2 regions of the Pseudomonas sp. LBUM1676 genome follow, and region 1 is predicted to be linked to the other one. Evidence: predicted binding sites of a transcription regulator. Region 1 holds the regulator's gene; the other holds the start of a gene.
The links. The regulator sigma-54, encoded in region 1, starts transcription at its own class of promoters, with help from an activator protein. The targets are predictions, from matches to a motif close to ANTGGCATNNANNTTGCTNT.
Positions count from the first base shown of each region.

Region 1 (2,974 bases):
GTCACCGAACAACGTCCGCGCGTCGACATGGTGATCCAGCCGAAGAAGAAATCCGACGAGCAAAAGGCCCCGTAATGGCAACTCTGAAAGCTCAGCATCTGGCCAAGAGCTACAAGAGCCGTCAGGTCGTGCGCGACGTCAGCCTGTCCATCGACAGCGGTCAGATCGTCGGCTTGCTTGGCCCTAACGGCGCCGGCAAAACCACCTGTTTCTACATGATTGTCGGGCTGGTGCAGGCCGATCAGGGTCGTGTACTGATCGACGACCTGGATGTCAGCCACCAGCCGATGCACGGTCGCGCGAAGGCTGGTATCGGCTATTTGCCGCAAGAAGCGTCGATCTTCCGCAAACTCTCGGTGGCCGATAACATCATGGCGATTCTCGAGACCCGCAAGGAACTCGACAAGGCCGGCCGCCGCAAAGAGCTGGAAAGCCTGCTGCAGGAATTCCACATCCACCACATCCGCGACAACCTCGGTATGAGCCTGTCCGGTGGTGAACGCCGCCGGGTGGAAATCGCCCGCGCACTGGCGACCAACCCGAAATTCATCCTCCTCGACGAACCTTTCGCCGGCGTGGACCCGATTTCGGTGGGTGACATCAAACAGATCATCCATCACCTCAAGGCCAAGGGCATCGGTGTGTTGATCACCGACCACAACGTCCGCGAAACCCTGGATATCTGCGAAACCGCGTACATCGTCAACGATGGCCAACTGATCGCCGAAGGCGATTCTGCCACCATCCTGGCCAACGAACTGGTCAAGGAAGTGTATCTGGGCCATGAGTTCCGCCTGTAAGCGCTGAGGTGTCCAGCTTGTCGCTCAAGCGCTTGTCTCGATAAAAAATCAACACTTTTTTATTGTTACAGCGCTCTAGGCAAACGCTAAAGTTTCGGGCATATAATTTGCTTATGTTTGGCGCTTCGGCGCCCTGTAGTGGATGGCGCATGTGCGCCGGCGAATAAGGTGTTAAGCCCCTGCCATGAAACCATCGCTAGTCCTGAGAATGGGCCAGCAGCTGACGATGACACCGCAGCTGCAACAGGCCATCCGCCTGCTCCAATTGTCGACCCTGGACCTGCAACAGGAAATCCAGGAGGCCCTGGAGTCCAATCCGATGCTCGAACGCCAGGAAGAAGGCGACGACTTCGATAATGCCGACCCCTTGGCCGACAAAGCCGAACAGCAACCCAACGCCGACGTTTCGGAACCCTCTTACCAGGAAACCGCCCCGACGGTGGATAACCTCGAGGAAGGCGACTGGAACGAGCGCATTCCCAACGAACTGCCCGTCGATACCGCGTGGGAAGACGTTTACCAGACCAGCGCCAGCAGCCTGCCGAGCAACGATGACGACGAGTGGGATTTCACCACCCGTACATCGGCCGGTGAAAGCCTGCAAAGCCATCTGCTTTGGCAACTGAACCTGGCGCCGATGTCCGACACCGATCGCCTGATCGCCGTGACCCTGATCGATTGCATCAACAATCAGGGCTACCTGGACGAAACCCTCGAGGAAATTCTCGAAGCCTTCGACCCGGAACTGGACATCGAACTCGACGAAATAGAAGCCGTCCTGCATCGCATCCAGCAATTCGAACCGGCCGGCATCGCCGCCCGCAACCTGGGCGAATGCCTGCTCCTGCAATTGCGCCAGTTGCCCGCCAAGACCCCTTGGCTGGCCGAGGCCAAGCGCCTGGTCACCGACTACATCGATCTGCTCGGCAGCCGCGACTACAGCCAGCTGATGCGTCGCATGAAGCTCAAGGAAGATGAGCTGCGCCAGGTGATCGAACTGGTCCAGAGCCTCAACCCGCGTCCTGGCTCGCAGATCGAGTCCAGTGAAGCCGAGTACGTCGTCCCCGATGTCATCGTGCGCAAGGACAACGAGCGCTGGCTGGTGGAGCTCAATCAGGAATCGGTGCCACGGCTGCGGGTCAATGCCCAATACGCCGGCTTCGTGCGCCGTGCCGACACCAGTGCCGACAACACCTTCATGCGCAATCAGTTGCAAGAGGCCCGCTGGTTCATCAAGAGCCTGCAAAGCCGCAACGAAACCCTGATGAAAGTGGCCACCCAGATCGTCGAGCATCAGCGCGGCTTCCTGGAGTACGGCGACGAAGCCATGAAACCGCTGGTGCTGCATGACATCGCTGAAGCGGTGGGTATGCACGAATCGACGATTTCACGAGTGACCACACAGAAATTCATGCATACCCCTCGGGGCATCTATGAGTTGAAATACTTTTTTTCCAGCCACGTCAGCACCTCCGAAGGCGGCGAATGCTCGTCAACGGCGATCCGCGCGATCATCAAAAAACTGGTTGCGGCGGAAAATCAGAAAAAGCCGTTGAGTGACAGCAAGATCGCTGGTTTACTGGAGGCACAAGGCATTCAGGTGGCTCGCCGCACCGTCGCCAAATACCGCGAATCCCTCGGGATCGCGCCTTCGAGCGAACGCAAGCGGTTGATGTAGAGCCACGCCACAGCGTTCCAGTGGTAGATCATCGGGTCTACCGCTTTATGCACTGGCAACGAAGGAGAAGCTGTATGCAAGTCAACATCAGTGGACACCAACTGGAAGTGACCGAACCTCTGCGCACCTACATCGGCGAAAAACTCGACCGATTGGAGAGGCACTTCGACAAGATAACCAACGTGCAAGTCACGATGAACGTCGAAAAGCTGCTGCAGAAAATCGAAGCCACGCTGCATATCCCCGGCGGAGAAGTGGTCGCCAACGCTGAGCATACTGACATGTATGCCGCGATCGACCTGCTGACCGACAAGCTGGATCGCCAACTCAAAAAGCATAAGGAAAAGACCCAGAGCCTCCTCCAGGGCGCAACCGGTCGTTAACACTCCCAACTCATGATCCGACTTGAAACCATCCTGACCCCCGGCCGTTCCCTCGTGAACGTGCCGGGCGGCAGTAAAAAGAAAGCCCTCGAACAAATTGCCAACCTGATCCA
Region 1 is NZ_CP166777.1:878,067-881,040, reverse strand. Features, by position in the region: gene lptA (lipopolysaccharide transport periplasmic protein LptA) at 1-75, shown strand, start outside; gene lptB (LPS export ABC transporter ATP-binding protein) at 75-800, shown strand; gene ACA041_RS03945 (RNA polymerase factor sigma-54) at 985-2,478, shown strand; gene hpf (ribosome hibernation-promoting factor, HPF/YfiA family) at 2,553-2,861, shown strand; gene ptsN (PTS IIA-like nitrogen regulatory protein PtsN) at 2,874-2,974, shown strand, end outside.

Region 2 (2,974 bases), 2.3 Mb from region 1:
CAGCGAGGAAGCCTGCAATGCCTGGGACGAGTTGTAGTTGCCGGCAATGCCCGTCACGGTGTCGTTGAGCGTGGTGATCCCCTCCAGGCTACTGAACTGCGCCAACTGGGCGACGAACTCGCCGTTGTCCTGCGGCTCCAGCGGGTTCTGGTTTTTCAGCTGGGTGACCAGCAACTGCAGGAACGCATCCTTGCCCAGGGCTTTTTTGCCGGTGGCGCTGCCCGTTGCCGAGGCCAGGCCGTCGGCATTGGTGTTGGTCTTGATCGAGGAGTTGGCCAGGATGTCGTTTAGGTTCAGACCACTGGTGGTATCGATAACACTCATCTGAGTCGTCCCTTATCACTGACCGAGGGTCAGAACCTTCTGCATCATGGTTTTGGCGGTGTTCATCATTTCGGCGTTGGTCTGGAACGAACGGCTCGCGGAAATCATGTCAGCCATCTCTTCCACCACGTTGACATTGGGGTAGTAGACGTAGCCCTTGGCGTCGGCGGCCGGGTGGTTGGGCTCGTAACGTGCGTCCAGATTGCTCTGGTCTTCGACCACGCCCAGCACTTGCACGCCTTGGCCGGCCGCGCCCTGGTCCTGGAACAGCGAATCGCTGCCGCCACTCTGGCTGCCCTGGAGCATGGTGGCGAACACCGGGTGACGCGCGCGATAGGTCTGGTCGATGCTCGACGAGACCGTCTCGGCGTTGGCGATGTTACTGGCGACGGTGTTCAAGCGAGTGGTCTGGGCACTCATGCCGCTACCGGCAATGTTGAAAACGCTGGCGAGGGACATGAATCATTCTCCACGAAGGGCTGAGATCAACCCTTTGAACTTGCTGTTGAGCAGGGTGAAACTGGCCTGGAAGTTGACCGAGTTTTGCGCATAGGCCGATTGCTCAAGCTGAGCGTCCACGGTGTTCTGGTCGATCGACGCTTGCATCGGCGTGCGATACAGCAGCGACTCGTCGCCATCGCCCAGGCCTTCGGCTTCGATATGCCGGCTGCTGGTCATATTCAAGGCGAAATGACCGCCCTTGGTCTTTTCGTTCTGCTCGGCGAGCACCTTCGAGAAGTCCAGATCCCGAGCCTTGTAGTTCGGGGTGTCGGCGTTGGCGATGTTGTTGGCCAGGACTTCGGCGCGCTTGGCGCGAAAGCCCAAGGCCTGTTCGTGGATACCGAGCGCTTTATCGAAGCTGATGCTCATGTCGGGAAACCTTCGGGTGACCTGATTTTTCGTACAATGGACATAGCAAGCGTCATGCCAAATTCAGAAATGCCCGTAAACCGGGGCTTTAGGGGCGGGGGCAAGCCGGCAATGCCAGAAAAGCGGCAACCGGTTTCCGCTGGCTGCCGCTTTTCTGCCGCTTCACACGGTCTGGAGAATACCGCCTGACCCTGTGGGAGCGAGCTTGCTCGCGATGGCGTCGTGTCAGTCAACATCTTCGTCGCCTGACACTCCGCTATCGCGAGCAAGCTCGCTCCCACAGGGGATGGGTGGTGGGTTTGAGGAATGAGCAGGCAAAAAAACGGGAGCCCCTAGGACTCCCTTTTTTTTGCTACCGCCCCATCACTTAGCCTGGTAAATAATCCCCGGACTGCACTGGACCATCTGGTAATGATCCGGCAAACCGTTCAGCGCTTCGGACGCGCCGAGGAACAGATAACCACCGCGCTTCAACGTCCCGTGAATCCGCAACAGGATGTCTTTCTTCACCTCGGCGGAGAAGTAAATCAACACGTTGCGGCAGAACACGATGTCGAACTTGCCGAGGGCCGCGTAGCTGTCCAGCAGGTTGAACGAGCGGAACTCCACCCGACTCTTGATCGGCGCCTTGATGGCCCAGCGTCCCGGTCCCTTGGGATCGAAATAACGCTGCAGGCGCTCCGGCGACAGGCCGCGGCCAATGGCCAAGCTGTCGTACTCGCCCGTCTTGCAGTTGTTCAGCATGGTCCCGGACAGGTCGGTGGCAACAATTTGCACGCCCATCTTCAACTGGCCCAGGTTGACCCGCTCGAACTCATCGATGGACATCGACAGCGAATAGGGTTCCTGGCCCGACGAGCACGCCGCCGACCAGATCCGCAGGCGCTGGCCGGGGGCAGCCTTGATCGCTTCGGGCAGCACCTTGTTCTTCAAGACTTCAAACGGATAGGTGTCACGAAACCACAGGGTTTCGTTGGTCGTCATGGCATCCACCACCATTTCACGCAGGCCACTGCGCGGCTGGGTCTGGATGCGCTGCACCAGTTCACCCAAGGACTTGATGCCTTGCTGTTCCATCAGTTTGTTGAGACGGCTCGAGACCAGGTACTGCTTGTTTTCACCGAGCAAAATGCCACAGGCTTTTTCCAGGAAGACCCGGAACTGTTCAAAATCCAAATTACCCGTAGACAAAGATGCCGCCTCTTAAATCGTGTAAACCGCCAGGGGCAAAACGCCCCTAGCTGATATCTGCTGCCTTGATCCGGTCGACCACCCGGGAGGCCAGGTCATCAGGACGGAATTTGGCCAGGAAGTCATCGGCACCGACTTTCTTGACCATCGCCTGATTGAACACACCTGACAACGAAGTATGCAGGATGATATGAAGCTTTTGCATGCGCGGGTCGTTGCGGATCTCGGCCGTCAGCGTGTACCCGTCCATTTCCGGCATCTCGATGTCGGAAATCATCATCAGGAACTCTTCTTCCGGCTTCTTGCCCTCGTCGACCAGCTTGCGCAGGTAGTCCAGCGCCTGCCGACCGTCGTTCAACGCGACCACTTCGACACCGACCGTTTGCAGGCAACGCGAGACCTGCTTGCGCGCCACCGACGAGTCATCGACTGTCAGCACGCGTAAGGACAACGCCTTGTGCTGGGTCTCGACATCCACCACGCCGACGGAAATCGCTTCCGGCGTCGGCGCCACTTCCGCCAGCACTTTCTCGACGTCGATGATTTCCACCAACTGATTGTCGACCCGGGTCACCGCCGTCAGGTAATG
Region 2 is NZ_CP166777.1:5,450,752-5,453,725, forward strand. Features, by position in the region: gene flgD (flagellar hook assembly protein FlgD) at 1-324, opposite strand, end outside; gene flgC (flagellar basal body rod protein FlgC) at 340-783, opposite strand; gene flgB (flagellar basal body rod protein FlgB) at 787-1,194, opposite strand; gene cheR (protein-glutamate O-methyltransferase CheR) at 1,558-2,385, opposite strand; gene ACA041_RS25210 (chemotaxis protein CheV) at 2,432-2,974, opposite strand, start outside.
Region 2: a site for sigma-54 is predicted at 1,237-1,256, ahead of flgB (flagellar basal body rod protein FlgB). Genes of this name have one in related genera too.